3 regions of the Paenibacillus sp. BK720 genome follow, and region 3 is predicted to be linked to each of the others. Evidence: predicted binding sites of a transcription regulator. Region 3 holds the regulator's gene; each other region holds the start of a gene.
What was found. The regulator Rex, encoded in region 3, represses fermentation and respiration genes when NADH is low (regulators of the CRP and FNR family bind a similar motif). The targets are predictions, from matches to a motif close to TTGTGAAATATTTCACAA.

Region 1 (7,165 bases), on a different contig from region 3:
TATGCTCACCGAGGTTGCGCAGAGCAGAAGCCCCAGAAACAACGCCTCGTTGTTCGATAATTCGAACGCTGCCGCAATCCCGTACCCTCCGAGAAACGGCAGAATAATGCCTCCAATCGCTACGGCGAAGGATGGCTGCCAATTTCTTCGCAGCTGCTCCAAATCCGTCTCAAGCCCGGCTATGAACATCAGCAGCAGTACGCCAATCTCCGAGAAATGGCCGATAAAATCATCCGGCTTCACCCAGCCAAGCACCGCCGGACCGATAATGATGCCCGCCACCAGCTTTCCCAGCACGGCCGGTTGTCCCAGTTTAACTGATAAAGCACCAGCCAGTTTGGTGGATACGATAATAATGGCCAAATATAGAATAAATTCCATTTTCGCTCCTTCCTCCTTCTTTTCAGCATAACAAAAGGAGCCTGCTTCTATGCAGACTCCTTGAAATAGACAGAAGGAGCCCGCTGTGGCAGGCTCCTCCAAGTTCATGCTTATTTTATTATTACTACGCGCGAACCAAGGAACGGTTTCGCTTTTCAATAAAATTATTTCAAGAACGAGAACAGACCGTTAACGTGAGTCAGGTAACGAACGTTACTTGCCTCTTTCATCAGCGTAGCTGCTGTGCCTTTCAGCTTCAGCTGGCTAGCGCCAATCGTACCGATTGCATCTTTGCGGCCAAGGCTAGCAAGTACGCCGGAGTTAACGAATTCGAACGATTTCATCGGAATGCCTTTCAACTGCGCGAACAGGTTGTAACCGATGCACTCGCCCATTTGCCATGCGATTTGCGCGCTTGGCGGGTATGGACGGCCTTCTGGACCCATAACGAACGCGTTGTCGCCAGCCAGGAAAATATCCGAGTGGGATGTCGATTGCAGGAATTCCGTTACCGAAGCACGGCCGCGGTTTACTTCGATACCGCAGTTAGCGACTACAGGGTTGCCTGTAACACCGCCTGTCCATACGAACGTATTCGTTTCGATGGAGCTGCCGTCTTTGAGCATAACTTTGTTGCCTTGAACTTCCGTAACCGCTACACCCATGATCAGGTTTACGCCACGGTTAGTCAGGCTGGATTTCGCGCGCTCAAGAAGATCGGCCGGGAAGCCCATCAGAATAGTTGGACCAGCTTCGATGTTGTACAGGGAGATTTCGCTCTTGTCAACGCCGTACTGTTCACACCATTTCGGAAGCATGTCAACGATTTCGCCGATCAGCTCGATACCAGTCAGGCCGCCGCCGCCAACAACGATTGTTGCGTCCGCTTTGTTTTTCGATTGCGCGTAAGCTGCAATGCGGTTTTGGATATGCGCGCTAACGGCTTTCGCTTCTTCAACCGATTTCAGCGTCAGGCTGTTTTCTTCCAGGCCAGGAATGCCGAAGAATGCCGTTTCGCCGCCAAGAGCGACAACCAGCTGATCGTATCGAACTGTGCCGTTGCCAGCCAGCTTCACTTGTCTTTTCTCAGGATCAATGTTATCTACAGTGTCGATAACCAGGTTGATCGATTTGCCTTTCAGCAGTTTATCCAAAGGAAGAGCTACGTTTCCTTCGTTTACGCCGCTAACAGCCAGACGGTGAAGCTCGGTAATGATTTGGTGGTAAGGAGTTTTGTTGATCAATGTAATTTCCGCTTCTTCAGCCGAAATATATTTGCGAGCTGTCAGTGCGCTAAGAAGACCGCCGTAACCGCCGCCAAGAATTAAAATTTGCTTAGCCATGTTTACCCTCCGCTCTTGTATGATTAACCGTTTTTACGCTCAGCCAATACGTTCAGGAACGATTGGGCGAAACGAAGCGTTGCTTGTACTTGCGGATCCTTTAGCATTTTCAGAATGCCAAAGAGACCAATTGTAGAGTTGTCGGCTTGCGCGCGGTCGCCAGCTTCAACAGCTGCGTTAGCGATGCCTTTAGTCGTGTCTACGATTGGTTTAACGAATTCGCCAAAGCCGTGAACCATATCGTTCACAAGAACTTTGTCGTTCGCTACAGTAGTAGCTACATCGTAAGCTTTAGTGAGCAGAGTCACCAGTTCTGCCAGTTTAGGCAGGTTTTCCACCAATTGAGTCAGCGATTGCTGAATTTCCGGCTTCAACAGTTGCTCAAGCACGTCCAGTTCACGCACAGAACCGGATTCTTCAGGTAATTTCGTTACGGTTTCAGACATACGAATGCATCCCTCTTTCCATCTGTAATCGATCAAATGATTGACTTGCATAAGCCGTTATTCCACAACTAACAATTAAAGTGAAATTATTCACAATGAAGACCCAACATCATCGCCGACTTATATGCTCGCACTACATCTTATTGTATTCCTCTTCCGCCAAATGATCAATTCCTATTTTATAAAATAAAAGAAAAAAAGCCCATTGGTTTCCCAATAGGCTTCCTTCCTAAAGAACTACTCCGTAGTGTACGGCAGCAATGCTACAGTACGAGCACGCTTGATAGCAACAGTCAGCAGACGTTGGTATTTCGCGCTAGTTCCAGTTACACGACGTGGCAAGATTTTGCCGCGCTCGCTGATGAACTTTTTGAGCAGATCAGTATCTTTATAGTCAATGTGAGTGATTTTGTTCACAGTGAAGAAACATACTTTACGGCGTTTGTTGCGTCCGCCTTTGCGGCCGCCGAATTTGCGTTCCGGACGCTCTCCGTCTCCGCCTTCTCTTTGCTTGAAGCTCATTCGAACCCATCCTTTCAATTAAAATGGCAAGTCATCTTCTGATATATCGATCGGTCGACCGTCATCCGAGAACGGATCACGGCTGTTGTTGTTGCGTGGAGTACTAGGCCGGCTTCCGCCGCCGCCGTTACCGCCGCCATAAGGAGCGTTACCGCCGCCGCCGCCAAAAGATCCTCCGCCGCTGTTGTTGCCTCCGGCATAACCGCCACTTTCTTGCGAAGCTCCGCCTTCACGGTTAGATTCCAAGAAGCGAACGTTATCGGCAATCACTTCCGTCACATAGACGCGTTTACCTTCGTTGTTCTCGTAGTTACGCACCTGAATGCGTCCTTCTACCGCGGTTAAGCGACCTTTACGCAAGTAGTTAGCGCATGTCTCAGCCAACTGCCGCCAAGTTACGACCGGAATAAAATCCGCTTCGCGCTCGCCCTGACCGCTCGTAAACGGCCGGTCTACTGCTATCGTAAATTGCGTAACTGCTACACCCGCAGGCGTATAACGCAATTCGGGGTCTCTTGTTAATCTGCCAATCAGTATTACACGATTCAACATCGCCTCTGGACCTCCCAATCGAACATCTAGCGTGGATTAAGCAACGTCTCTGACGATCAAGAAACGGATAACTTCATCCGTAATTTTCATGATGCGGTCAAGCTCATTAACAACTTCGTTGTTCGCGTTGAAATGAACCAGAACGTAGTAACCATCACGAATCTTATTGATCTCATACGCAAGACGGCGTTTACCGATCACATCTTGCTTCGTGACTTCCCCGCCATTGTTAATGATGCCATTGAATTTGTCGACGATGGCTTGAACGTTTTCTTGCTCAACGTCCGGACGAATGATGTACATCACTTCATATTTGCGCATTGTGTTTCACCTCCTTTTGGACTAAGCGGCCCCCGAAAGGGCAAGGAGCGAGATTATTACTCGCATCTACACAGTATAGCAAATCGCCTACTCATTGACAAGTCATCCGCAGCTCCCGATTTCTGCCTTTCATGTCCGCCCCTTCTCCGGTAAATACTACTCCGACAAGGAGGTGAGCAAGTATGGGCGAATGGACATTGTTTTCCCCTGGCGACAGCGCTCCAAATGATGGCGTCTATATCGAAACCGGCGATAATTCTTTCCATATGGGTATCACCAATCCGCAGAAGGTACGACTCAAACGCGGAGAAAAGTTTCCGGAGACCTCTAATCATGAGCGCAGATGGAAACGAATGGGCCACAATTAATTTTAAATGAACCATGCATATGTTCTTTGCTGCACGGACATCATAATTATCGACGGTGAAGAGAGGTGTGGTTCCATTGGACCTGTATAGGGGCAAGGACTACTAGAGAATTTTACTGCTCATCACTTAAGAAGCGAGGCGTTGTGCTAAAGAAACTTTTCTGTAACACACGAGCAATCGCGATCGGAAAAGCGATACCTAATGGAATTGTGTACCGATCTGTGAAGATTGCACCTGGTTTTCCGTTGTATGAAGTTGGGAATTCATCGAAACTTACAACACCGTCGAAAAAGGGACTCGCAAGAGTCCCTTTTTTCATTCTAATAATTACAAGCTCTCCAAAGAGCATTGACCGGCCAGCAGCCGTCCGACATAAATTCCGCTTGCCGCTGCCTGAGATAAGGAATGCGTAGTCCCGGAACAGTCCCCGATAACGTAGAACCCTCGAATAATCGTCTCGAACCTCTCGTTTGTCTCGATTGCCGGCGAATACAGCTTTCCGTCAATGGCGTACAGAATGGTATCCTCGTCAATCGGTACCCCTAACAGCTTCTCCAAAGCGTCCAGAAACGCCAGTGTAGCCTCTATATACCGTTCCGGCACCTCTTCCCTCAGTTCCGTAAATTCCGCCTCCAGCGTCGCCTTAACGCTCCTATCGGAAGCTTGGCCGTCAGAGCAGTGGTACTCCGCCCCTCTCCGGAGCGAACCAAGCCTTTGAGCAGCAATCCGGTCTCTCCCTCGGTTAATTGCGCCGACAATCCGTTTGAAATACGTATCCGCTTCTTCAAGCGTCGCAAACCGGTTTGGCACAAATAGCGTGAAGTTCAGATTGGAGCTGTTTTCTCCCTTCTCGCGGAAGTTTTGCCCGTCCGGCATCGCCAGTCCTTCCTGAAGCTTGAGCACCACCCTGCCCTGCGGATTCATGCAATAAGTCGTAGCCGTGAAGTCTTCGCCCTCGAAGCTAAGCTTGGTCTCGAAGGATCGCTGCAGGATCGAAGCCAACTGGTCGCCCTTCATTTCGATCCGAAGCCCAAGATCAACCCTTGCTTCTCCTCTGCCGATTCCAAGGCTCTCGCATTGACCGTTAAACCACTCATTCCCGCTTCTGCCGGTAGCTACAATAACTTGCCCGGAATCAATAACGCTTCCATCCTCCAACTCAATTATAAACCGTTTGTCTTCCTTCCGAAGGATCCTGACGGGCTCCGCCTCAAATCTCATCGTGATATGGGAATCCAAGTAATCATACAGGCGCTCTAGAACGGTCTTTGACAATTTCGTTCCCAGATGCCGGGTTTTCGTCGTCAGCACGCCAAAACCAGCCGCATGTGCCCGTTCAGCCAATTCGGGATCATAGGTGCTGTACAGCTCCGCTGCGCCTCCCCCGAACTCGCATAGGATCGTATCCACGTCATCCATCAGCCGCAGCGCAGCGTCGTAACCGGTCTTCCGTTCCAACTCTCCGCCAAAATCATTCGTGTAATTATATTTGCCCTCCGACAGACCAAGTCCGCCAAAACCGATATAACTGTCGCTCCGTTCGCCAAGCTTCTTGCCTTTGTCCAGCATTAGAACCTTCAGTCCGCTTGAAGCCAGTTCGTGGGCGGCGAATATGCCGCTGACTCCTGCTCCGATAATCGTAATGTCATACTGACTCATTCCACTCACCTGCTTTATCTGAAGATAAAAAAAGCCCCTACGCAATCTCGTAGGAGCTTTGTTCTTTATGTAACCGCCTAAGCGTTATGCACAGAATATGGCGGAGAGGGTGGGATTCGAACCCACGCACGCTTTGACACGCCTAGCTGATTTCGAGTCAGCCCCCTTGGGCCTCTTGGGTACCTCTCCGTTTGTGTCAAGCAAAAACTATATTATCACAGGCCCTGTCCTAATGCAACTGTTTTTTAAAAAAATATTAAGCCTATTCGTTTTGCCCGGAATCCGCGGCGGAACGCAGTACTTTCTTCATATTCTTCTCGAACTTTGCTCTAGGAATCAGAACGCTATGCTTGCAGCCTACACATTTGATACGGATATCCATCCCCATGCGGATAATTTCCATTTCATTGGATCCGCAGGGATGCTGCTTCTTCATTTGAACGATATCGTTCAGCTCGAATTGTTTACGCTCCATTCGGATCGCCGCCCCTTTCATTGCGATGATACGTTACCATTCGCGGATACGGAATGTCAATTCCGTGACCGTCCAGCACTTTCTTGATATAAGCATTTAATGACCTTGCTACGATGGATTGCGTATTAGGAAGACATTCTGCCGTTACGCGCACCTTGACCTCGGTGGAAAGCATGGTCTGTATGCCAAGCACCTCGGGAGGCTTAACGAGATTGTCGTTCTCAAACCGCTCGAGTTCCCGGCGGATAAGGGCGATCGCCTTTTCCGCATCCTCCTCGTATCCGATCGATACATCAATAAACGCAATGGAATTATGCATCGAGAAATTCGTAACCTCGTTGATCATGCCGTTCGGTATAATATGAACTTCTCCCGTCCAGCTAAGAATCCGGGTCGCCCGGAGTCCGATTACTTCAACGGTTCCTTTGAAGTTGCCCGTCTGAATAACGTCGCCAACCGCAAATTGATCCTCGAATATAATAAAGAAACCCGTGATAATATCTTTGACTAGACTTTGTGCGCCAAAGCCGATAGCCAGTCCAATGACGCCGGCTCCAGCCAGCAGCGGCGCAAGCTGTACGCCGAATTCGTCTAGCACAAGCATGCCGATAATGAAATATCCCGCGTAGGAGATTATGTTTTTGACCAGCTTGCCTACGGTTGTCATTCTTCTGGTTTGAAGAACCATTCGGCTTTCCGAGCGGTTTAGTACAACCCGGTCAATCGTTTTGTTCGCAATCCAGACGATGACCTGTCCTAGGATAATAATAAGCGCTATGCGCAAGACCGATCGTCCAAAACCTTCCCATGTTGTCTCGCTTGTTATCCATGCTGCAATGTCTTTATAGTAGGCTTGAATATCCATTCCACCGCACCATCCTTGCCATACCTAGAGGTCCACTTGTTCATACCCGTCCTGAACCGGTTTAAAAACCCCTCTTATTTCTACGTTTTCCGTTTCGATCACATGCTTGACTGTTTCCAGCTCTTCCCCCGGAAAATGAATCGATAACGCGCAGCCTGCCGTAATCTCCTTCGGAGTCGGACATATATCGATTTCAACCTCCGCGTATTCCAGCAGCATCTCGGCGCGCAGCG
Region 2 (7,165 bases), on a different contig from region 3:
CATCAGCGCCGGTGCCATATTGTCGAGCATGATAATATCCGCTCCGCAGGCCAGCGCTTCTTCCACCTGCTCAATACACTCCGCCTCTACTTCGATTTTCATTGTATGTGGAATCGCCGCGCGGGATGCCTCAACAGCCTGGCGGATGCCGCCCGCGCCCTTGATATGATTATCTTTGATCATTACGGCGTCGTATAAACCAAAGCGGTGATTCGCTCCCCCGCCGACACGGACTGCGTACTTCTCCAGCATGCGGTGGCCGGGCGTTGTTTTGCGCGTATCCACGAGACGGACAGGCAAGCCTTCCAGCGCCGTTACAAAAGCATTGGTCTTTGTTGCGATGCCGGACAAACGCTGCATCAGGTTCAGCGCCAGTCGCTCGCCCGTAAGCAGGCTGTGAGTGCTGCCTTCCACGGTTGCGATGACCGTCCCCTTCTCTACGCGCTCCCCGTCTATCACTTTTGCTTCAAACCGAAGCGACGGATCCACAATCTCGAAAACGATCCGCGCAACCGGGAGACCGGCAATAATCCCGCTCTCCTTCACATGGATCACCGCCGTAGACTGCGAGCCCATCGGAATGGTCGTTGCCGTCGTAATATCGCCGCTGCCGATATCTTCGGCCAGCCAGCCGCGGATTTGCTCGCGCAGGGCATGGTTATATGTGCCAAACGTTGTATCAAACATGAATAATTCGCTCCTCCGTCGTTCCTTGCAGCCGTTGCATCACGGTATGCTTGCGCCATGCCTCGTCATTCTTCTCCGGAAAGTCCTCCCGGTAATGCCCGCCCCGGCTTTCCTCCCGCTGCAACGCGGATTCCGTGGTTAGAATCGCGCAGGTCAGCAGGTTAGCGAATTCGTACTCCTCGCGTTTGGTCAGAACGGATTGGAAGAACGGCAGCTGCCGCTTCAGTTCCTCAAGCCCTCTCTCAAGACCGTGCGCGTCGCGGCGAAGCCCCGCATACCGCACCATCACCTTCTGCAGCTTCAGTCTCTTCTCGACTACCGCCTGCATAGGCGCGCTGCTGCGCGGCTGGTCGTTCACGAGGACCGGCTTCGTCTGCAGCTTAGGCAGCTTCATGATGCTGTCCACAATCCGTTTGCCAAACACAATAGCCTCTGACAGCGAGTTGCTGGCAAGACGGTTCGCGCCATGAACGCCGGTTGAGGATACTTCCCCGCAAGCAAACAGTCTTCTTATATTGGTTTCCCCGAACAGATCGGTTTTGACTCCGCCCATCATATAATGGGCGGCCGGCGCAACCGGAATCCAGTCGGTTGCCAGATCCAGCCCGTACTGCAGGCAGAACTCGTAAATCGTAGGGAAACGATGCTTCACCATTTCAGGCGATTCATGCGTAATATCCAGATAGACGAAGGTCGACTTCGTCTCTTCCATCTCGCTGACAATAGCGCGTGCCACGACATCGCGCGGCGCCAGCTCCAGCTGATGATGATAACGCTCCATAAACCGCTCGCCCCGGATATTTCGCAGATACGCGCCTTCTCCGCGAACGGCTTCCGAGATCAGAAAGCGCGGAGCGCCCGGATAACATAGCGAAGTCGGATGGAATTGCACAAACTCCATATCCTGAATGAGCGCGCCAGCCCGATACGCCATCGCAATTCCGTCGCCGGTTGCGACATCCGGGTTTGTTGTGTACCGGTATAATTGGCCCGTCCCGCCGGAGCACAGAATCGTCGCTTTGCCGCGCACGTACAAGCGGTGTCCGTCCGGCTTCTGCACGATAGCCCCGCAGCATTCGCCGTCCTGCGTGACCAGATCGATCACAAAGTGATCATCCCACACGTCAATGCCCGGGTCGGCGGTCGCCTTCTCGGAAAGAGCGCGTACAATTTCATAACCCGTCGCATCGCCATTGGCATGAAGGATGCGGCGCTGGCTATGCGCGCCCTCCTTGGTCAGCGCGAACTCGCCGTTCTCCAGGTCGAACTGCGTCCCCATTCGGATCAGGTTGTTAACCCCTTCCGGTCCTTCGTGAACCAGAACGTTAACGGCATCCTCGGAGCAGAGGCCTGCCCCCGCAATAAGCGTGTCCTCGCGGTGATAAGCCGGGGAATCGTCATCCGAGATTACAGCCGCGATTCCGCCTTGCGCGTAACGCGTATTGCTGTCGAGCAGTGATTTTTTCGTAATCATTAAGACGGACTGATTATTCTCGCTTGCCCGGAGCGCGGTGAAAAGACCGGCGATGCCAGCCCCAATCACGATAACGTCCTTCTCTATTACCGGCAAGTCCTCGAGCGACAGATCAACAAGATATCTTGGTATCATCATCTTCGTAATGCGCCTCCAAGCATAGGAGTAGCGCATGCTCCTCCTATTTAACGAGTAACATGCGCTCCAGGGACTTACGAGCTTGTTCCGCTACATGATCGGGAACGTAAATTTGAGGCTGCATGGTTTCCAGGCATTTCACCAGCTTCTTCAAGTTGTTCACTTTCATGTTCGGGCAAACCAAATATTTGGATGCAAAATGGAAGGTCTTATTCGGGCTGTCCAGACGCAGCTGGTAGCCGGTACCGTCTTCCGTGCCGACGATAAACTCCTGACAATCCGACTCCTTGCAATATTTAATAATGGCTGTCGTGCTGCCGACGAAATCGCCAAGCTCCACAACCTCGGGGCGGCATTCCGGATGCACGACGAATTGCGCGTTCGGATACTTCGCCTTCATTTCTTCAACGTCTTTCACGGTAAGCATATCATGGGTGTTGCAGTAGCCTTCCCAGATAATCATTTTCTTGTCGGTGTTCTGCTGCACGTAATGGCCAAGGTTTTTGTCCGGTACCCAGATTACTTCATCGCCCTCAACCGAGTTCACCACTTTAACGGCGTTGGCCGAGGTACAGCAAATATCCGTTTCCGCCTTGATCTCCGCGGAAGAGTTAATATACGTAACGACGGTCGCGTTCGGATGCTGCGCCTTCAGCTTGCGCAGACCGTCCACGTTAACCATGTCGGCCATCGGGCAGCCGGCGCGTTCGTCGGGAATAATGACGGTTTTGTTAGGAGCCAGAATTTTGGCGCTCTCTCCCATAAAATGAACGCCGCAAAAAACAATAACGTCCGCGTCGGTTTGTGCAGCCTTTTGCGCAAGCAGGAACGAGTCCCCGCGGAAATCGGCCACCTCTTGAATTTCGTCTCGTTGATAATAATGGGCAAGAATGATGGCATTGCGTTCCTTCTTCAATTGCATGAGCCTTTCACGCAGTTCACGATTCTGTTCCGCCTTGCGTTCCAGCGCCAGTGCTTCCACAGTTGATCCTCTCCTCTTATGAGGGATGGGCGATAAGTCCCATTCCGATTATGGCTACCCAGACTTTGTGAATTGATGCACAAACTATTTTAAAGTCAATGGCTATTTATGATTCTTTTGTTAAGGTTTAATTTACTCCAGGCGCAGGATGCTGTCAATGTATTTAGACAATAAAAAAACCTCTTCTCCACAGCAAATTTTGCATGAAGTGGAGAAGAGGACGTAAACCGCTGCCGGAATACGATTTTCGGCTACCTTTTGGCCGGATCGTACGGCTCGCCAAGCGCGCCCGGCGCCGCCGAGCGTCCCACCGCGCCCGCAAGCACAAGAAGCGTCAGCAGATACGGCAGCATGTAGAAAAATTCATTCGGAATATGATGCGACCATTCGAACAGCTGCGCCCAGTTCCGGAGCGCCTGCGCCATCCCGAAGAAGATCGCCGCTCCGGCTACGCCAAGCGGATTCCATTTGCCGAAAATAACGGCCGCAATCGCGATAAAGCCCTGCCCGGAAATCGTATTATGGGCAAAGTTGCTTGTTGTTGTCAGGGCGATCGTTGCTCCGCCAAGACCGGCCAAAGCGCCGCTCAGCATCACGCCGATATAACGGTACTTCGTTACGCTGATGCCAACCGTATCGGCCGAGCTTGGATGCTCGCCCACCGCTCGGAGGCGAAGGCCGAAGGTTGTACGGTATAGCACGATATAGCTGAGAATAACAACCCCGATCACGATATAAGTGGTTGGGTAAGCGGTGAAAATACCTTTGCCGAGCAAAGGAATATCCGACAGCCCCGGTATGGCGACCGGATTAAATACATATTCCAGCGTGGTTGTTTGTCCCGAGCCCTCATAGAGGCTCTTCGTCAGATAGATGGCAAGACCCGCCGCCAAAATATTAATAACGACGCCTACAATGGTCTGGTCGGCTTTGAACGTTATCGTGGCAACCGCGTGCAGCAAAGATACCACAAGTCCAAGCACCAGACCGGCAAGCAGTCCGATCCATGGCGCGCCATGCTTCATTCCGCCCTGAATGGCTTGATCGGCGAATACGGCAGCCCCAAAAGCGCCCGCGATCATAAGTCCCTCAAGACCGATGTTCACGACCCCGGATCGCTCCGAGAACACGCCGCCTAGTCCGGTGAAGATCAAAGCGGTTGAGAAGACAAGCGTAATGCTGATTAACTGTCCGATTGTATCTAGTGCGTTCACAGGGCACTGCCTCCTTCCGACTTGCCTTTATTCGAACGGCGAGCCATAAACGGCTTCAGGAAGAACTTCACGAGACCGTGCGAAGCGACAAAGAAGATGATGGATCCGATAACGATCCGTACGATCTCCGGTGGTACATTCGCTCCGAAGCTCATGCCGGCCGAGCCGTAGCTTAAACCGCCGAACAGCACGGCGCCAAGGAATACGCCGATTGGCGTATTGCCGCCAAGAAGGGCAACCGCGATGCCGTCGAAGCCATAACCCCATGACGCGGCCATAACCGTCTGGTAACCAAAGACGCCAAGAATCTCGAATACGCCGCCAAGTCCGGCGAATACGCCGCTGATAAACATCGAGGTAATGATCGTACGGTTTACGTTCATTCCCGCATACAGCGCGGCATTCGGGTTGAGGCCAACCGCCCGGAGCTCGTAGCCTTTCTTCGTGCGCCACAAAATGACGTAAAACACAATCAAACCGATGATTGCGATGAGCGTCCCCCAATGCATGCGGGCATTGCCCATGCTTTCGGACAGCCACTTGATCGATACAAGCGCCGATTCGTGAACCGGCTTCGATTTCTGCTGGCCTTCCATAACGAGATACGTGCCTACGATATAGTTGGACAGGAAGAGGGCAATCCAGTTCAGCATAATGGAGGAGATAACCTCGTTAACGCCTCGGGCCGCCTTCAGGTAACCGGCGAGCGCCGCCCACAGGCCGCCAAACAGTCCGCCTACGATAATCGCAAGCGGCGCGTGGATATACCATGGCAAATCAAGCGTTACCCCGATAATCGTGGCCCCCGTCATCCCCATCAGGAACTGACCGTCGGCACCAATGTTGAAAAGACCCGTACGGAAAGCAAAGGCTACCGCAATACCGGTAAAGATAAGCGGCGTAATCGCACGGATTGCTTCACCGATATCGTAAGGACTGCCGAACAGCTTCTTCACCAAAGCGGTATAAGCCATCCAAGGATCGTATCCGCCCGCGAGCATCGCAAGCGCGCCGCAGATGAGACCTAGGATGATCGCCACAAGAGGCACAAGGAAGGAAGACTTGTCGAATATTTTTCTCATCGTGTTCATTTCGTTCTACTTCCTCCCTTCTGCAGTAGCGGCGGCAGCGGATGCATCGCCCGCCATCATGAGTCCAAGCTGCTGATCATCGCGATGATCGGCATCCACTTCGCCCATCAAGCGGCCTTCGTACATAACCGCGATCCGGTCGGACAAGGAATACAGCTCATCGAGCTCAAAGGAAACGAGCAGAATCGCTTTGCCTTCATTCCGCGCTTCGACCAGCCGCTTATGTACATATTCAATCGCGCCGATATCGAGACCGCGCGTTGGTTGAACGGCAATAAGCAAATCCGGGTTCTTCCACAGCTCACGGGCGATAATCGCCTTCTGCTGGTTACCGCCGGAGAGCGAGCGCGCTTTCGCATGGATACCGGAGCCGCGAACGTCAAACTCGTTGACCAGCTTATCGGCCAGCGTATCCATTGCCTTAAAATCGATAAAACCGTTCTTGCCGAACTGCGGGTCGAAATAATTGCCCAGAATCATGTTCTCGCTTAGCGTGAAATCAAGGACGAGACCATGCTTGTGCCGATCCTCAGGAATATGGCTTACGCCGGCTAGAGATATCTCGCGCGGCGTTCGATTTGTAATATCCTTGCCGTTCAGGCTTACGCTTCCGCCGTTTACGCCGCGCATTCCCGTAATCGCGTAGATAAGCTCGCTTTGGCCGTTGCCGTCAACCCCTGCGATGCCAAGAATCTCGCCGGCGCGAACATCAAAGCTGAGGCCATCGAGAACCTGCTTGCCCTGATCGCCTTTCATGCGCAGCGAATCAACGGACAGTACAACCTCGCCAGGCTCCTTTTTCGATTTCTCGATCTCGAAGGTGACGTCTCTGCCGACCATCAACTCGGCCAAATGCCGCTCGTTTGTTTCCGACGTTGGAAGGGTGCGAATAACCTTGCCTCTGCGAATAACGGTTACCGTATCCGCCAGCGCCATAACTTCCTTCAGCTTATGGGTAATCAGAATAATCGACTTGCCCTCCGCCGACAGGTTGCGCAAAATTTCGATCAACTCTTCGATTTCCTGAACCGTCAGTACGGCTGTCGGTTCATCGAAGATCAGAATATCGGCGCCGCGGTACAAGGTTTTCAGAATCTCTACCCGCTGCTGCATGCCAACCGTAATATCTTGAATCCGCATTTGCGGATCTACTTTCAATCCGTAACGTTCGGAGAGCTCCCGAACTCTGTGGTTTGCTTGTCTATATTTCAGAAACCCAAATTTCGACGGCTCGTTGCCGAGCACGATATTCTCTGCAACCGTAAATGGCTGCACAAGCTTGAAATGCTGATGGACCATGCCGATCCCAAGTTCAATTGCTTTGCCCGCTCCGTCAATGACGGTCTTGTTGCCGTTAACCCAAATCTCGCCTTCTTCAGGCTGATACAAGCCGAACAGAATGTTCATCAGCGTCGATTTGCCCGCCCCGTTCTCGCCGAGCAGTGCATGAATCTCGCCTTTTTTCAATTCAAAATTGATGTTGTCATTGGCCACTAACCCTGGAAAACGTTTCGTTATCCCTTTTAGTTCAACAGCCGTTGTGCTCCGGTCCATTCTTTCATCATCCCCCCGGGGTTTC
Region 3 (7,165 bases):
CATTTCCGTCAGCAGCTGGTTCAGCGTCTGGTCGTATTCCCGATGCTGTCCGCCGTCCCGCTTGCCGCCGATAACATCGATCTCGTCAATGAAGATAACGGCGCTTTTCTTGCCTGACTTTCTTGCTTTCTCTCGAGCTTCCTTGAACAAATCCCGAATACGTCCCGCACCTACGCCGACATACATCTCGACGAATTCACTGCCTGACGCGGCCAGGTAGATGGAGTCCGTATAATGGGCTGCTGCCTTCGCAAGCAGCGTTTTGCCTGTTCCCGGAGGGCCCGTAAGCAGGATCCCTTTCATCGGGCGAATGCCAAGCTTTGCGATCTCGTCCTGTTTAACCAGGAAGTCCAGGGCCTCGGTAAGCTCTTGCTTGGCTCTGTCCTGGCCGCCGATCTGATCAAAGCTGATCGATACCGAGTGAATCTGCTTGCCGCGCTTTGACCCTGGCAGAGCGGTCATGCGTCCTTTGCCTCCGCGCGATGCAAACCAGACTCCTCCCGCCAGAGCGGCAAAAATCAGGAAGGGAAAAATATTTAATCCTCTGAAAGCAAGGAAAACAACGGCCATCAGCACAAAACCTGCCGTAATCTCAATCCAATACTTACGCATTAGCCGACACCTCCAACATAGCGGGAGTGCGTGGAAGCACGACATACTTCGTCGATTTGCCATCCTTCAGCGTAATATACACATTGTTATCGTCAAGAGCGGTTTCGTATTTAATGCCTGCATGATCAGCGGTTGCCTTCTGCAGAGCATTCGGAATTTCCGAATAGTTCTTCTTCTCCATCGCTTCGGCCACGTCAAACAATACCGAAGACCAGACCTTCTCCAATTGCTCGCTTGGAGCCTGATTCGCGATATCGAGCGATAATTCGCGGCTGCCAATCGCCTCTTTGCCTTCTTTGGCAATGGATTCGTAGACGTCCTTCAAATTCGCGTCCGGCTTAAGAGTAACCTGCAACGAGACGCGGTTCTGATCTATAGTTGGGGTATTCGCCGAGGCGATACCATCAATTTGTCCAATAGACTTCTGAAAAGGAGAAACAACGGCAAACTGCTTGTATAGCATCCATCCGCCAAAGAGCAGCAAGGCTGTCGCTAGAGCGGAGAGCACGAAAGGGACAATACGAAGTTTCATAGTTGGTTTCCTCCTCTATATCTGTTATATAGAAACACTGACGTATATCAACTCTGCCATACGAAAGTATATCATATATCAGCATCAAAGAGGCGGTGTAAAAACAGGAAGCGGAGCCAGCCGCGTTATTGCGGCTAGCTCGCTGTTTTGGCGGGAAGATGATATTCGGTCACGTACGTGCCGCTGCGGAAATCATAGAAATCGTAGCTGTATTTCTCGGGATTCTTGCCTTGCGAATAGAACACTTCCCAAACCAGCTGACCGTTTAAAGTTCCCGGCTGAATGCGTTTAATCGCCGCATCCGGTTTCTTCTGCAAGACGGCTTTCTTAACGGTATCTTTATCCGTTGCTTCGGAGGCTTTAACCGTTTGAACGGTCTTCTCTGAACCGATCAGCCATACGTAAATTTCTTCTTTCGCGTCATTCTCGCCCTTCACGATCCACGATGTCGTATCCCAAACCTGCTTCGTGATGGATGATATCTCGGTCAGACCGGCTGCTTCCTTTGCCTCTTTCCGGATCGGATTCTCCGAATCCCAGAACGGCTGCTGAATCGTATTATAGTACATGATGACTACCGCAATTACAGCAACCAGGGCGACAAGGAAAACAGCCAGCCAGCGCTTCGGGCTCATCACCGGCTGACGTTTTCTCGTTGTCGCTCTCATTTTGCGCTTAGCAGCCGTTCAAAGCTGGCTTGAGCCTCGTAACGGATCTTTTCCTCGTCCATCGTCGTGCATTCGCCATTATGAACAACCTTCTTGCCGTCTACCCATACATGCTTGACGTCACGGCCAGACCCGGAATATACGAGATGGGATACGATATCCGTGAGCGGATAGTAATGAGGCTGATCCAGATCAATCGCGATAAAATCGGCCTTCATCCCTGTCGCGAGCTTTCCGATGCTGTCTTCCTGCCAGATCGAACGGGCACCGTAAACGGTTCCCATGCGCAAGGCTTCCATTGCCGGAATGACCGTCGGATCTCCGGAGATTCCCTTATGGAGCAGCGCCGCGAATTTGATCTCTTTGAACAGGTCCAGGTTGTTGTTGCTTGCAACGCTGTCCGTGCCAAGAGACACCGTCACTCCTGCGCGCAGAAGCTCCGGAACACGGGCTACTCCGCTTGCCAGCTTAAGGTTGCTGACAGGGTTATGGGATACGGCAACGTTGCGTTCAGCCAGCAGGGCAATTTCTTCATCGTTCAAATGGACGGCATGCGCGACAAGCGCCGGCCGCGAGAAGAATCCAAGCTTGTCCAAATGCTCGACTGGACGGGAGCCGTAGTCTCGGACATTTTGCTCCACTTCGGCAAGCGTCTCGGACATATGGGTATGAACCGGCAGATCGTAATCATGGGCAGCTTGTACAAACTTCTCGATATAATCCGGCGGGCAAGTATAAGGGGCATGCGGAGAAATCATCGTTGTGATGCGGCCATCCGCCTTCCCGTTCCAATCGCGGGCAAAAGCAATCGCTTCCTTCAGCTTCGCTTGCTGGATCTCCTCCGAACACAACCCGATGACGCCGCGCGTCAGTGCGCCGCGGATCCCCGATTGCTCAACCATTTGCGCAACTTGATCCATCCGGTCATACATATCGACAAAAGCGGTTGTCCCCGTCCTCAGCATCTCCACGATCGCAAGCGCGCTGCCCGCCCGCGTATCCCGGTCGACGTATTTGGCTTCCATCGGCCACATCTTCTGCTCCAGCCATACCTGCAGATTCTGGTCATCCGAATAACCGCGCAGCAGCGACATGGCGGCATGGCCATGCGTGTTAATCAAGCCCGGCATAAAAGCCAGCTTGCTGCCGTCAAGGCGCTCCGCTTGCTCATCCAGTCCGGTTGGAGGCTCCGCTCCGATATATGTAATTTGATTGTCCGTGACGACCATATGGCCGCGGAAAACCGCATTAGCGTCGTTCATTGTCACAAACAGGCCGTTATCAATCCACAACTGCGCCATTTTCCTGCTCATTCCTTTCCTTCTCCAGATAATAAGCCAAGCTAAGCAATTCCCTCGTAAAATCCGCATGGTGAATGCGGATATGCTCGGGTAAACGCAAGATCGCCGGCGCAAAATTCAGGATGCCTTCGATTCCGGCCTCCACGAATTGATTGGCTACGTTTTGCGCTTCCGGACCGGGCACGGTAATAATGCCAATGCGGATATTGTTTTCTTGAACGGTCTCTTTCAGTTTGTCCATCGGCAGAATGGTCAGATTGTTGATCATCGTGCCGATCTTGCTGTGATGATCGTCGAAAACGGCGACAATTTTCATGTTGTCCTTGGAGTACTTATTGTAATTGCATAAGGCATGCCCAAGATTGCCGGCGCCAACAAGCGCGACGTTAATCCGCTGGTCGAGCTTCAATATCTGCTGAATTTTCTCTATCAGATAAGAGACGTCGTACCCGATACCTTTACGGCCGAAGTCGCCGAAATAGGCAAGATCCTTTCGGATTTGCGCGGGATTGAGGTCCAGCTTGAGGCCTAGCTCCTGCGACGAAACCGTCTGTACTTCCCGGTTGTACAATTCGTTAAGCACCTGCAGGTAGATGGGAAGCCGTCTGACGACGGCCTCCGAAATTTTCGCCTGCTTCACCCGATTTCCTCCTCTTCCGATTGCAGCCATTCCCGCATCCGCGGTACCATCTGGTCGATATGCATCGTTTCGATTTTTGGACCAGGCAGCGAATAGAGGAAGTGCTTGCCGTAATACGTATCAATGACGCGCGTGTCGTAGATAATAACGATTCCTTTGTCCTTTGCCGTGCGCACAAGTCTTCCGAAGCCTTGCTTGAAGCGGATAACCGCTTGCGGAATCGACAGCTTCATGAAAGGGTTCTGCTTCTGCTTCTGCAAGAGCTCCGATTTTGCTTCGACAAGCGGATGATTCGGCGGCTGGAACGGCAGGCGGACGATAGCCAGGCATGTCAATGCTTCGCCAGGGATGTCCACCCCTTCCCAGAAGCTGCTTGTGCCGAGCAGTACCGTCTCCGGCTGCTGGGTGAACCGTCTTGTCAGCTTCGTCCGGTTGCCGCTGTCGATGCCTTGGCCAAGCACTTGAATGCCCGAGCCCGCCAAAGCTTCCTTAAGCGGTTCGTAGACCTGCTTAAGCATCCGGTAAGAGGTGAACAACACAAGCATGCGGCCTTTTGTCTCCACCGCGGAATCGGCAAGCGAGCTTACCAGCATGGAGATAAACTGCGGGTCGCCCGCCGAACCCTTCAGGGTCGGGAAATTGCGGGGAATAATGACCAGCGCCTGCTCCCTGTAATTAAACGGCGACGGCAGCTGCACGGTTTTCAGCCGATTGTTATCTTCGAAGCCTTCCAGACCGAGCTGCTCCTCCGCATATTGAAACGATTTATGAACGGACAAAGTTGCCGAAGTAAGAATAATGCTATCCTTCACGTCGAAGAAATATTGTTGAAGCTGCTTGCTTACGTCAACCGGTACCGCGTACAGATGGACGGAGCGGTAGCGGTAAGTCGTGCTTGCCTCGATCCAATAGACCTCGGAGTTCTGCTCCATCTTGAGAAACGTACGGAGATCATCCTTTACCCTAGTCAAATCGCGGACGACGCCGTTCAAATCCGTAATCAGGCCTTGTATGGATGGATCGTCAAGCCGATCCTTGATATCCGATGCCATTTTGTCAACCGTCTTCACAACGCGGCTCAGTTCGGTATGCACGTTATTCTCAATCGTCAGTACGTCGTCCCAGCCCTTGGGAGGCGTATCGCTCCGCAAACGGCAAACCGCCTGACCGTTATCGTTTCCTGCCTCGCCCGACTCCCCTACAAAGGCATACAGCAGCTCAAACAGCTTATCCCAGTGCTCCTTCACGTCCTGAAACACCGGTATAACCGTATCGATCGTTTCCGTCCAAGCCTGAACACGCTCGTCATCCTCCTGCTGAAGACGAAGCCTAAGCGCGGGGAGCAGACCGGAACGTGCATCCTTAAACAGCCGCGTGGTCTGATGAGTCAACGAAAAATAATTTAATTGCATGCCAAGATGCTTGCCCGCTACTTCTTCCACATGATGCGCTTCGTCAATAATCAGGTGGCTGTAGCTTGGCAGCAGGCGGTGATCCGCTTGAACATCCGTGAACAGCATGGAATGATTCGTTATGCATACATCGGCGATATTAGACTCATGCTTGGCGCGATGGTAATAGCAGCGCTTGAACCACGGACATTGGCGGTTGAGGCATGAATCCGCGTCGCTTGCGACGGTCGACCAGAAATCCGCTCCTTTATTGCCGAAATTCAGCTCTTCCTGATCGCCGGTTTCCGTTTCGCTGAGCCAAACAACCATTTGCGAAGCCGTAATGGCATCATCAATGGGAGCAACTAGATCCTTTGCATTGATTTTACTTTCAAATTTCCGCAGACACAAATAATTGCCTCTGCCTTTGAAGATCGAAGCTCGGAAATCAAAAGGTAAAATCTCGCGAAGCAGCGGAATATCCCGCTGGCGCAGCTGCTCCTGCAGATTGATCGTATGGGTGCTGACTACGATTTTGCTATCCTGGTGAATCCCGTAATACAGCGACGGAATCAAATAACCAAGGGATTTCCCTGTGCCCGTTCCCGCTTCAATCAGCAGATGCCGGTCATTGCACAAGGAATCGTATACCTCGCGGAACATCGTTGTTTGCGCTTCACGCTCTTCGTAATTCGGATACTTTTCCATGAAACGCTGCCGGATGCCGTCCAAATATTGCTCGAAGGAAACATCCTTGAGCGGATCCTCCTCCTGGTCGGCGCGGGCAGGCTGTTCATCGGTCCATTCCCCGGCTTTCAGCGCGAATTGGTTGAAATACTGGTACGCATTCATATCGATGGAGGTATGAAGCTCGGCATATTTCAACGTTTCGGCCATAAACCAGCTCAGATCGCTTCCGTTGTCTATAAGAAAGGATAGCCGCTGCAAAGTAAGCAGCGGCAACTGTCTGAGCTTCTGTACGGATTGAGCAAATAATTCGGCCGTCGCTATCGCGTCGCTGTCGGCCCGGTGATGCTGATCATGGGCAATGCCGAAAAGCTCGGTTACGGCGCCTAGCTGATACGTCGTAATCGACGGGTACAATATTCTTAGCAGCTCAATCGTATCCAGCCGCCGACCGATAAACGGATGGTAACCGCACCGGTCAAGGGCCTGATTCAAAAATCCGGCGTCAAAGTTAACGTTGTGAGCAACCAGCACGGCATCCTCCAGATGGGGGATGAGCTGCATAAGCACCTCATCCAATTCTGGAGCGTCCGCCACCATAGCGGCGTCAATGCCGGTCAGCTGCGTGATGAAGGCCGGGATTTCTATTGTAGGGCGTACGAAGGAGCTGTAGGTTTCAACGATTTCGAGGTTATCGTTCAGCACGGCCAAACCAACCTGCAAAATATCGTCGCTGACGCCATGTCCCGTCGTTTCCAGATCCAATACTGCGTATTTCATTACGTTTCTATCCCCTCATAAGCAGCAAAGCTCGGTACTGCCGAAAAATAAGGATAATTGCTGCGGCGTTTCTTTACAACATTTCAAATTGTTTAACGGGTCCTTGAAGCTGGGGCAGGTTTCGTAAGCCTTTAGGAAAAACTGCTCCGCCTGCTCTAAATTCATGTAAATCGCTTGAATGCACCCAAGGGCATTATAGCCTAAAGCACGCCACTTCGGATAGTCCGTTAATGAAACCAGCAACTGGAAATGCCGCTGCGCCTCACTCCAATTTTGCAGATGCATATGCGTCATTGCCAGATACAGCCGGGCCAGATTACATTCCGGAAGGTAAGATACAGCGGATTGAAAATGAGTGGCGGCATTGGAAAACATAAATAATTTATAATACCCCTGCCCCTTCGAGATCATCATCGCGTACTCGTATGGCACTTCCATATCGAGCTCCGCATTGTAAGCTTCCTCTGCCGAAACCTGTTCATGTTTCCCTGCCTGGTTGGCAGAATGCATAGTCTGCGGCGGCGCAGTTGGCTTCTTGGCTGGCGACGGCGCCG

Region 1: FHT67_RS24195 (DUF1641 domain-containing protein) is a predicted target of Rex. The motif match lies at 2,249-2,266, and genes of this name have one in related genera.
Region 2: nadA (quinolinate synthase NadA) is a predicted target of Rex. The motif match lies at 3,347-3,364, and genes of this name have one in related genera.

Annotation. Positions count from the first base shown of each region.
Region 1 covers NZ_JAASRQ010000006.1:529,356-536,520, forward strand. Annotated here, with positions in the region: gene FHT67_RS24185 (cation:proton antiporter) at 1-381, opposite strand, end outside; gene FHT67_RS24190 (NAD(P)/FAD-dependent oxidoreductase) at 546-1,724, opposite strand; gene FHT67_RS24195 (DUF1641 domain-containing protein) at 1,748-2,170, opposite strand; gene rpsR (30S ribosomal protein S18) at 2,408-2,692, opposite strand; gene ssb (single-stranded DNA-binding protein) at 2,711-3,244, opposite strand; gene rpsF (30S ribosomal protein S6) at 3,281-3,565, opposite strand; gene FHT67_RS24215 (YjzC family protein) at 3,748-3,933, shown strand; gene FHT67_RS24220 (NAD(P)/FAD-dependent oxidoreductase) at 4,261-5,592, opposite strand; tRNA gene FHT67_RS24225 (tRNA-Ser) at 5,691-5,781, opposite strand; gene FHT67_RS24230 (DUF951 domain-containing protein) at 5,855-6,067, opposite strand; gene FHT67_RS24235 (mechanosensitive ion channel family protein) at 6,057-6,932, opposite strand; gene FHT67_RS24240 (putative Se/S carrier protein) at 6,957-7,165, opposite strand, start outside.
Region 2 covers NZ_JAASRQ010000010.1:17,994-25,158, forward strand. Annotated here, with positions in the region: gene nadC (carboxylating nicotinate-nucleotide diphosphorylase) at 1-687, opposite strand, end outside; gene nadB (L-aspartate oxidase) at 680-2,296, opposite strand; gene nadA (quinolinate synthase NadA) at 2,343-3,281, opposite strand; gene FHT67_RS27805 (ABC transporter permease) at 3,533-4,495, opposite strand; gene FHT67_RS27810 (ABC transporter permease) at 4,492-5,586, opposite strand; gene FHT67_RS27815 (ABC transporter ATP-binding protein) at 5,593-7,140, opposite strand.
Region 3 covers NZ_JAASRQ010000001.1:1,276,606-1,283,770, reverse strand. Annotated here, with positions in the region: gene FHT67_RS05800 (AAA family ATPase) at 1-612, opposite strand, end outside; gene FHT67_RS05795 (hypothetical protein) at 605-1,144, opposite strand; gene FHT67_RS05790 (cell wall elongation regulator TseB-like domain-containing protein) at 1,279-1,812, opposite strand; gene FHT67_RS05785 (amidohydrolase) at 1,809-3,125, opposite strand; gene FHT67_RS05780 (redox-sensing transcriptional repressor Rex) at 3,094-3,753, opposite strand; gene dinG (ATP-dependent DNA helicase DinG) at 3,750-6,611, opposite strand; gene FHT67_RS05770 (hypothetical protein) at 6,627-7,165, opposite strand, start outside.